2 regions of the Halanaerobium sp. genome follow, and region 2 is predicted to be linked to the other one. Evidence: riboswitches for the same ligand, from Rfam matches in the RefSeq annotation. Region 2 holds a riboswitch; the other holds the start of a gene.
What was found. A riboswitch is a leader RNA that binds a small molecule or an ion and turns the genes downstream of it on or off. The one in region 2 is predicted to bind FMN.
Positions count from the first base shown of each region.

Region 1: linked by a shared signal. The riboswitch ahead of CI949_RS03530 (ECF transporter S component) and the one ahead of ribD (bifunctional diaminohydroxyphosphoribosylaminopyrimidine deaminase/5-amino-6-(5-phosphoribosylamino)uracil reductase RibD) in region 2 are both predicted to bind FMN.

Region 1 is NZ_QBLR01000017.1:918-6,319, reverse strand. Features, by position in the region: gene CI949_RS03540 (PhoH family protein) at 1-920, shown strand, start outside; gene CI949_RS03535 (SpoIID/LytB domain-containing protein) at 938-3,031, shown strand; FMN riboswitch at 3,097-3,218, shown strand; gene CI949_RS03530 (ECF transporter S component) at 3,297-3,842, shown strand; gene CI949_RS03525 (MBL fold metallo-hydrolase) at 3,904-4,662, shown strand; gene trmL (tRNA (uridine(34)/cytosine(34)/5-carboxymethylaminomethyluridine(34)-2'-O)-methyltransferase TrmL) at 4,728-5,219, shown strand; partial or broken gene CI949_RS03515 (LysM peptidoglycan-binding domain-containing protein) at 5,270-5,402, shown strand, end outside.
Region 2 is NZ_QBLR01000085.1:2,565-7,966, reverse strand. Features, by position in the region: gene CI949_RS10085 (LTA synthase family protein) at 1-1,717, shown strand, start outside; gene CI949_RS10080 (hypothetical protein) at 1,827-3,206, shown strand; FMN riboswitch at 3,261-3,377, shown strand; gene ribD (bifunctional diaminohydroxyphosphoribosylaminopyrimidine deaminase/5-amino-6-(5-phosphoribosylamino)uracil reductase RibD) at 3,599-4,747, shown strand; gene CI949_RS10070 (riboflavin synthase) at 4,802-5,402, shown strand, end outside.

The sequences.
Region 1 (5,402 bases), on a different contig from region 2:
GTGATGCCTATGGTCTGGAGGCAGAAGAGCATAATTCAAGCAGATTGAAGGAAGAAGAAATATATTCGGGGTTTAAGGAAATTAGCTGCAGTTCTTCGTTAATCGATAAATTTTTTAAGGAAGAAAAAATTTCTCCAGCAGAACTGGATCAGCTCGATGACTCACTTTATCCAAATGAATTTGTACAGCTGACAGCTGATGATCGAAATAAAAATACTGCTCTGGCCCGATTCGATGGCGAAAATCTGGTTACTCTCCGCTATAATAAGAGTCAGCCGGCAAAAATTAGAGCCAGAAATAGGGAACAGCAGCTTGCTCTTGAACTGCTGCTTGATGATGAAATTAAACTGGTGACTATGTCAGGTAAAGCTGGTACAGGTAAAACCTTACTGGCAATAGCAGCAGGTCTGGCAAAGGCGGTAGATGAGCAGACTTATTCCAAGCTGCTTGTGGCTCGACCAATCCAGCCAATGGGTAAAGAAATGGGCTTTTTACCGGGTGATGTTGAAGAAAAAATGGGCCCCTGGATGCAGCCTATTTTTGATAATCTGGACTTTATTGTTCACCGAAATAAAAATGCAGATTATGCCTATCAGAAATTACTTGATAAAGATTTAATTCAGGTTGAACCGTTAACCTATATTAGAGGGCGGTCTGTTCCAGATCAGTTTATAATAATCGATGAAGCACAAAATCTATCTTTACATGAGGTTAAAACAATAGTGACCAGAGCTGGAGAAGGGTCTAAATTAGTCTTTACCGGTGACCCTTATCAGATAGATAATCCATATTTGAACTTTCATAAGAATGGATTAAATTATCTTGCTCATAAATTTCATGATCAAAAAATTGCCGGTCACATTATGCTAAAGGAAGGAGAAAGATCTGAACTTGCCGAGATTGCAAGTGATCTTCTTTAAACTAGGAGTTGTATTTAATGAAAAAAGTTTTTAGGTTAATAATAATCTCTGCTCTTTTACTGGGGATTTTAATTCCAGTTGTTGATCATTTTTATCAGGAGGAAGAAAAGGCAGCTGTAACCATGGCTCAGGAGAGCAGAGATAGAACTATCAATGAATTATTTAAATTAGCAGAGGAAGCATATTATGAGGGGAATTATTCTACGGCAGAAAACTATTATCAGGAGATAATTGAACTTTCTCCGTTTAATTTAGAAAGCAGGCGTAATCTGGCTGTAATCTATAATGATCAGAATAAACTGCAGGCAGAAAATAAGACGCGGATGCAGTTAACGATTTTAAGTAATCAGAACCAGGACTATTTGGATCTGGCAGTTAATTTTTATGAGCTCAACAATCAGCTTGCCTCAAATTATATTTTGGAAAATAAGGTTGATGAGCAGCTGGAGCAGGAATCTCTGCGTTACCAGAAATATTATTACTTGATTAAGAATAATTTAGATTTAGATAACCTTGATAAAGCAGAAGAATATTTGATGAAAATCACTAATTTAAAAGTTAATCAGTCGGAAGTTTATCTACTTAGTGCAGAACTAAACCGGAAAAAGGATAATTTTAAGCAGGCATTTAATAATTATCAGTCAGCCTATGAGGAAAATAGAGGTCAGACATATCTCTTTAAAAATATGGCTGAGATGCTTGAACTTGCCGGTGAAGAAATTGAAGCTTATAATTACTGGCAGCGGACCCTTTCTTATGGCTGGTTTAGAGACTTAGCCTATCAGAAAATTAATCAATATCAGGATAAATATCCTCAGCTAAAACCTGATGCTGAAGATCAAGAAGAACCAGAAGAAATTAATCCGTTTACTTTAGAGGCTTCCTGGCGTGAAGTTGAAGAACTAAAAAATCAGGAAGAAAATCAGCTGCTGAGAATTGGACTCCAGGAAAATAATGAACATCTTCTTTTCCAGTATTCAGATCCTTTTTCAGTAGTTTATGATGGTAAAATTATCTATCGAGCTGAGCCGCGAAAAAATTATCTGCTCGAAATAGAAGCTGGATCAATATTTATTCGAACTGAGGAGGAAAGAGTAAGGCTCGGCAGCTCTGATCTTGAATATCAGATTTACAGCAGTCAGCAAAATTCTTCCTTTTATGTCTATAATATTAATTATGGTCAGGGATATTTCTGGCAGGGGAGCGGCAACAGACAGTACAGAGGTAATATGATCATCAAAGGTGAAGGAGAAGAGTTTACCCTAATTAATCAGGTTGAACTGACACCCTATTTGGTTTCTGTAGTTCCTTCAGAAATTTATGCCAGCTGGCCAGAGGAAGCCTTAAAGGCCCAGGCTGTAGCAGCTAGAAGTTATACGCTCAGCAATTTAGGACGCCACAGCAGTGATGGTTATGATCTCTGTTCAAGTGTTCACTGTGCAGCCTATAATGGGATAATGAGTGAAAATGAGCGCACTACAGAAGCAGTTTTATCAACTCAGGGAGAAAGTGCAGTCTATGAAGGTAGAGTTATTGAAGCTGTTTTCAGCAGCAACAGTGGTGGTTTTACAGAGCGCAGTGATCAAATCTGGTCTGCAGATTTGTATTATCTGCGGGGGGCAAATCAGATGAAAAATGATGATTATGAGTTTCCGCTGGCCCCAGTTGAGCTGCAGCAGTGGCTTTTATCTTCTCCAGAATCTTATTCTAAAGATTTCGGCAGCAGTAATTATCGCTGGCAGTTAAGAGTTCCTGCAGAAGTTATAGAATACAGGAGCGAGCTAAATAAAATTAGAAAAATAGAGGTCAATCAGCGAGCTCAGGGTGGGACAATTACTTCACTGAGTATTTACAGTGATCAGGAAAGTAAAGATTACAGTGTCTCCCAGATCAGAAGAGTACTCGGGGGTTTAAAAAGCAGCCGCTTTTATTTTGACAGCCACTATGATCAGAATGGTTATTTAAAAGAACTTTATGTTTACGGCTCCGGCTGGGGTCATAATCTTGGTCTTGACCAGTCAGCATCAGCAGGAATGGGAGCTGCAGGCTGGAATTACCAGGAGATTATTAAGCATTTTTATCCCGGAGTAGAAATTGAAAAAATTAATTAAGCAGCTGTTTAATCAAAAATTTGCTTTTTGGGAAAAAATTGCTTATAATAAAACTGACAAAAAAATATTATCTTCAGGGTCTGGTGAGCTTAAAAGCAATTCCAAACCGGTGGTATAGTCCACGAGCTTCAGCTGAACTGGTGAAATTCCAGTACCGACGGTACAGTCCGGAATAAAGAAGATTTGATAATTGATTAGCCCTGTAAAAATGGGCTAATTTTTTGTTTTAATTGGAGATAATAAATAAACAATGAGGAGAGAAAAGATGGATACAAAAAGAATTACTACAATTGCAGTTTTATCAGCTTTTTCACTGGTATTAATGCTGCTGATTCGTTTTCCGATGTTTTTACCATTTTTAATTTATGAACCAGGAGATATTCCAATCTTAATCATTTCATTTATGTTTGGGCCAGCTGCCGCACTTGGGGCTACCTTTATATTATCAATTTTAATGGCAGTATTTACAGGCCTGGGAGGTCCTTTCGGGGCTTTTATGCATTTTCTAGCAACAGGTGTCTTTGCGGGTACAGCAGGTTATTTTTATCAAAAACACCATAACAAAGTCGGAGCAATTAAAGGACTTGCAATTGGTTCAATTGCAATGACAGTTGTGATGGCAGGAGCCAATTTGATTTTTAATCCAATCTTTTATGGGATTCCCAGAGAACAGGTTCTACAGATGATGTTGCCCGGAATTTTACCATTTAATTTAACCAAAGCAGTAATTAACTCGATTATTACAGTTTTAATTTATAAAAAACTGGCAAATTTCCTGAGAAATAAGGGATTATTAAAGCAAATAAATTAGTTAAATGTTTGACAAATGCCCCTCTTTTAAGTTAAAATTTTTAATGAGAGGGGTTGTTTTTTTGCAAATAACATTTTTAGGAACTGGAACCTCCCACGGGGTACCTGTAATTGCCTGTGATTGTGAGGTGTGTCAGTCAAATAATCCAAAGAATAAAAGGATGCGCACATCGATTCATATAAAAAGTGAAGAATATAATTTGTTAATTGATACTCCGCCTGAGATGAGGCTGGAGTTAATTGCTAATAAAATAAAAAATGTTGATTCAGTTTTGATGACCCATGCTCATGCAGATCATATTATGGGGTTTGATGATATCAGGGCTTTAAACTGGTTTCAGGGTAAAGAAATGCCTGTATATGGTGATCATAAAACTTTAAATCATATAAAAAAAGTTTTTCCTTATATATTTTCCGAAGAAAATCCTGGTGGAGGAGTTCCCCAGGTTATTTTAAAGAAGATTGAAGAAGAGATGCATTTTAAAGATTTAACAGTTCAACCGGTACCAATCTATCATGGGGACAACAAGATACTTGCTTACCGGATTAATAATTTTGCCTATCTAACTGACTGCAGTAAAATCTCTGAGAGTTCTTTAAAACTCCTGGAAGGTATAGAATATGCAGCAGTTGATGCACTTCGTTTTGAAGAACACCCAACTCACATGTCGGTTGACCAGGCAGTGGAGCTGATTGAAAGCTTAAATTTAAAACACGGTTATTTAACTCATATCTCTCACAGACTTGACCATCAGAAATTAAATGATTATCTGCCTGAGTATGTAAGTCCAGCTTATGATGGTCTAAAAATAGAAGTTTAATAGAAATTTAACTTTTGTAGAAGATAAGTAAAAATCAATTCAGAAAAATAGATATAACAAAGGTGATAAACTTGAATATTGTACTTGTTGAACCAGAAATTCCTCAAAATACCGGAAATATTGCCCGCACCTGTGCAGTAACCGATTCTAAGCTGCATCTGGTTAGACCACTCGGATTTTCAACATCAGATAAATATCTAAAAAGAGCCGGACTTGATTACTGGGATAAATTAGATATCAGTTATTATGATAATTTAGAGCATTTTTTTAAAGAAAATAAAGGTGGGCGCTTTTTTTATGCAACCACTAAAGCAGCAAAATCATATGCTGAATTTGAATATCAGGATGATGATTATTTTCTATTTGGCAAAGAAACAGCAGGTCTACCGGAAGAATTATTAGAAAATAATCTTGATAGATGTATTAGGATTCCTATGAAAGATGATTTAAGATCTCTGAATCTTTCTAACTCAGTTTCCATTATTATCTATGAGGCCCTGAGACAGAATAATTTTATAAATTTAAACAAAAAAGGGAAATATAAAAAGGAAATCTGAGTTTTATCTAGAAATATGTATAGTAGAGTAAAAAAGAAAGGAGGGGAGAAATGGAAAAAAATACCTATTTAACAACGCTAATATTTTTATTAGTTTTTCTTTTGTCAATAACTATCACTGCCTCCGCTTTTCAGGTTAAATTAAATGATCGAGGTAGAGATGTAATTGAAGTCCAGAAATATT
Region 2 (5,402 bases):
TTTGAGAAATAAAAAAAGAAAAATTTTCACCCTGGTTATTTATCTGCTTTTTTTCTTATTTTTTATCGCTAATTTATATTATAACCGCTATTTTGGTAATTATCTCAGCCTGACTGATATGATAATGGGTCAGGGAATTCGCCCCTTTAGAGTTCTCACCAGGCAGCTTATCAACTGGTGGCTTGATCTTCTGTTAGTTTTTGACATCCCAATTCTAATCTATTTAACTTATAAAGCTAAGCCAGAAACACCAAAATTAAAAAATTCCCAGTTCAGCCGCAAAAGTCTGCTCAAAAATAATTTTATTTTAGTACTGATCATAATAATTTTATTTTTTAGTCAGCTGCTCTACAGCTACAGTTTATTTCCCGCTGATAATTTTATGGAACTTTTTAACCACAGCACTCCAGCTTTTGTCAATGTTTACGGGATCTTACCGCTTTATCTGGCGGAATACCAGCAGCTTAGAAATAAAAGAGAGCGGGCCAAAGAAAATACCGCCGAGGATTTAGAGGTTGACTTAAGTAAGGTGGAAACAGAAAAAGAGTTGAGTGCTGAAGAAAACATTAAAAACATTAAAAATGTTATTGTAATCCAGCTGGAATCAATGGATGCAAAATTAATAGATTATCAGTATAATGGCAGAGAAGTGACACCCTTTTTAAATCAGCTCAAAGATAAATCTAAATATTTTTCTGATATTTACGCTCACCACATTAATGGCAGCTTTGATGCTGAATTTTCTTTTCTGACTTCACTTTATCCAATCAACCGAAATTATGCTTTTAGAAGTAATGATATGCGGGAATTTAATACAATAGTCAATGTTTTAAGGCAGGACAATTATAACACCTATGCTTTTCACGGCAATAAAGAAGGCTTTTTCTATCGGGACAAAGGTTATTTAGAAATGGGATTTGACCGTTTTTACAGCCGGGAAGATTTTTCAGTTGAAGAGGGAATAGTCGGCGAGGATACCTATCTGGGAATCAATGATTATGACCTCTTTGACCAGTCAGTTGAATATCTTAAAACTGCAGAAGAACCATTTTTCTCAATTTTTATTACTGTCAGCAGCCATACTCCCTTTAATTTTTACCCTGAAGAATATGAAGTTGAGGAATTTGCAGAAATTGAAACTCCAATCGTCAGGGATTATTTTAATTCCATGTATTTTGTTGACAATTCACTGGAAATGTTTTTCGAAAAAATTAAAGAAAGTTCTCTTATGGAGGATACACTATTTGTAATTTATTCTGACCATGTTGCTGATATAAATAAAGAAGAATACAGGTCAGGAGATAATTTTGCAAATCACAGAAATATAAAAGAACCCGAGCATATTCCACTTTTTATTTATCATCAGGATATTGAGCCAGAAGTTATTGCTAAAAGCGGCAGTCATACAGATATTGCTCCTACAATTTTAGATCTAATGGGTTATCCGGAAAAACCGGAAGAATTTTTAGGAGTTTCTCTTTTAAAAGATCTTGAAAATCCACTGCTTTTTCTGCATGAGATACCCCAGATAATTTATAAAGATCAGCTCTACATTAGAGTTCCTGCTGGCCCGGAAGAAGAAATTAAGTTCGAAAAAATTTCCTATAAAAAGAGTACTGGCGACTTAAATATTGAGCTTCCTGAAAACGAAAAAGAACGCTTAAACAATACAATTAATTATATGCAGGAAGTAATGAACAGCTTTTTAAGTGAATAAAGTTAATTCTCCTCAACCTGAAGTTTATGGCTGAGGAGATTTTTATTTACTTGACTTTATGTTATAATATTAATAGAATTTTCATAAAAATAAAAGAAAGGGGCAAATTATGAAAAAATTTCTCAAAAAGGCCTCAATTTATCTCTTATTAATGCTCTTAATTGCGGCAGCAGTATTTTCACTGAATTATTTTTTGGGCCGCAAACTGGCCGGAGATTTAGAAAATGATCTTAAAGAAATTGCAGCAGAAAATAACTATCAGCTGCGTTATTTAAATATTAATTCTAACCCACTTTTAAGAAGGGTGGAGCTTAATACTCTGAGTTTCCAAAATAACAGTGATCAGAGTATTGAACTTAACGGGGCAGAAATAGAATTCAGCTGGCAGCAGATTTTCAATTACCTTAAAGATGGAAAATTTTTAGCTAAAAAAGACATTACAGCAGAAATAGACAAATTTAGTTTTTATGATCTGCAGCAGAATAATCATTTTGACTTTTATAACAGCAGCCTCAGCTATCAGGGGGAGATCAATTCTCAGTCTGTTAAGGAACCACTGCAGCTGATTAAAAATAATCATCGCTTAAATATTGCAAGTGAAGAAGTAATTTATGATTATCCCTTTTATCGAAGTTATGGAATTACTAAAGCTAACTGGGAGCGAATTTCTACTTTTAGAGACTTCGCTTTTAACGCTGATTATCAGAGCCAGAATCAGAAATTAACTGTAAATAATTTTGCTTTAAAAAATGAATTTATTGATTATCAACTTGATTTTGAGACTGTGCTGGAGGAGAGAACAGAAGCAGAAGTGGAAGCAGCAGAGACTTCTAAAACAGAATCTGAGCCTGAAGAAATGGCAGAAGAAATGGAAACAGCACTGGCAGAAATTGTTCTTTACAGCCGCCAAAATCAAAAACTGATTTTAAAAGAGCTGCAGAGTAATTATCAACTTGCTCTAAATGGTGAGTTAATAAATCTCTCTGGAAATGAGCTGTTTAATCAATTTTCCTTTGCCGAATTAAATCTCGATTCTGATTTTGCGATGTATTTAGATTCGGAAAAAAAGAATTACCAAATTCAGAAATTTGATCTTAATTTCGATCTAAGTGATTTTCAGCTTGTCCTGAAAGAAAATTTAAGTCAGGAAGTAAATCAGAGCAGTTTCGGTATTTTAGCTCAAAATGGTGAATTTGAACTCAATATTGATTCTTTAAATTATCTGCAGCAGTTTAACCATCCGAAGGGCAGAAGCGAATTAGATTTAATTTCAAACTTAATTGATGCCCGGCTGAATGCAGAATTCAATTATAGTGAAGAGGTACCTTATATCAGCAGCTCACTACTTAAATTTAAAGCTAAAAATCAGTCTGTAGAACAGCTCCTTTTATTTGCTCAACTTCTAAATGGTGATAATTTTGAGCAGGATGAAGAGGGATATTATCAGCTGGAGCTCTGGGGAAGACTGGATAATTTAAACTTTGAGTAAAATTTAACTTTACAATTCAAGCTTAAAATGCTAAAATATAACTAGAAAATTGAATATAACTAACGAGGATGGGTGAAATTCCCTACCGGTGGTAATAGTCCACAAGTCCATTTTGGATTGATCTGATGAAATGCAGAACCGACAGTAAAGTCTGGAAGGGAGTTAGATTTTAAATTTATTAATCTAATTTATTTTGTATATTTATGGCAGAATAAGTGAATTTTTTAGCTGTTGATAGATTTAAATAAAAAATGACTATTAAAGTCCTTCCAGTGATGGAGGGGCTTTTTCTATTTTAATACTATAAAAGATTTTAAAAATATTTTTGAATATCTGGGAAAGAAAAACTATCAAATAAAGAGTGATAATCTCAGAAGTACTGGAGGTATAAGATGCAGAATTTTTCAATTGATGATCAAAAGTATATGGCCCGGGCTTTAAATCTTGCCCGCAGAGGTGCAGGAAGTACTTCCCCAAATCCTATGGTGGGAGCGGTTGTGGTTAAAGACGGAGAAATTATTGGTGAGGGTTATCACCAGCAGTATGGAGGGCCTCATGCAGAAGTCTTCGCACTCGAGGCTGCAGGAGAAGCTGCCCGCGGTGCTGATATTTATGTTACACTTGAACCCTGCAGTCATTATGGCAAAACTCCACCCTGTGCTCAAAAAGTTATTGATTCCGGGATTAAAAGAGCAGTGATTGCTATGGTTGATCCGAACCCTGAGGTTGCTGGCAGAGGAATTGAAATGCTGAAAGAAGCGGGGATAGAAGTTGAAGTCGGACTTTTTCAGGAAAAAGCTGAAGTTTTAAATGAAAGCTTTTTGAAATATATTCAGAGTGAATATCCCTTTGTCTATTTAAAAAAGGCTCAGACCCTGGATGGATATATAGCCACCAGCACTGGCGATTCTAAATGGATTACCAACTCCAGAGCCAGACTGGAAGGTCATAAATTAAGACACCGGGTTGATGCAATTATGGTTGGGATTGGTACAGTGCTGGCTGATGATCCCTCGCTAACTGCCAGACTGGAAGCTGAAAGTGGAATCGATCCTTTAAGAATTATTCTGGATCCTCTGCTTGATATTCCGCTGGATGCTAAAATTATCAATCAGCAGTCAGAGGCCGAAACTCTGATTATCTGTGCCGATGATTTTCCTCCTGCCAGGGCGGCAGCAATCCACGCCAAAAAGAAAAAATTAATGGAAAAAGAGCAGGTTCAGCTTCTGAGTTTTAAAGCTGAAAATGATGGTTATTTTCAGCTCAGAGAAATTTTAAAAAGCCTGCATCAGCGTAAAATAAGCAGTCTCCTGGTTGAAGGAGGAGCGAGATTAAGTCATACATTTCTGCAGGAAGATCTGGTCGATAAATTTTATTATTTTATTGCTCCTAAAATTTATGGAGGCAGTGACGGTATAGCTTCTTTCTGCGGCAGCGGTCCCAAAATGATGTCAGCTGCAGTTGAACTAAAAATTACTGAACAGAAAAATCTGGGAGATAATATTCTATTAATTGGAGAAAGGAAAAATACTCAAAGCTGAGTTTAGTTTATAAATATGCCACTGAACTGTGGACTGAACTGGGAGGTGAATTTATTGTTTACCGGTATAATACAGGAAAAAGGGAAATTTTTGCGCAAATTTAAAGGCAGCAGCAAATATCAGCTGGAAATTAAGGCTGAGAAAGTTCTAAATGAAGTAAAAAAAGGAGACAGCATCGCAGTCAATGGGGTCTGTCTGACAGTAGTTGATTTTGGCAGTGATTATTTTAGGGCGGATGTGATGCCTGAGACTTTAAAAGCTACCAACTTAGGTGATTTAGAGCGGGGATCAGTTGTTAATTTAGAGCAGTCTCTGCGGCCAGATGACTTTATTGGCGGTCATTTTGTCACCGGACATGTTGACAGCACAGCACCTGTTAGGTCAATTAAAAGTGAAAATAATGCTAAAATTATAGAACTGGAAGTTGATCAGGAGACAGAAAAATTTATTGTTCACAAAGGCTCGGTTGCCTTAAATGGAGTCAGCCTGACAGTGATGGGAATTACAGACGGTATTTTAAAGATTTCACTGATTCCAGAAAGCTGGGCAGAAACAAATCTTTCCGAACTTGCTGCTGGAGATTTGGTTAATATTGAGACTGATATGCTGGGCAAATATGTTTATAAGATGCTCGGGAATAAGACCAGTCAAGCGA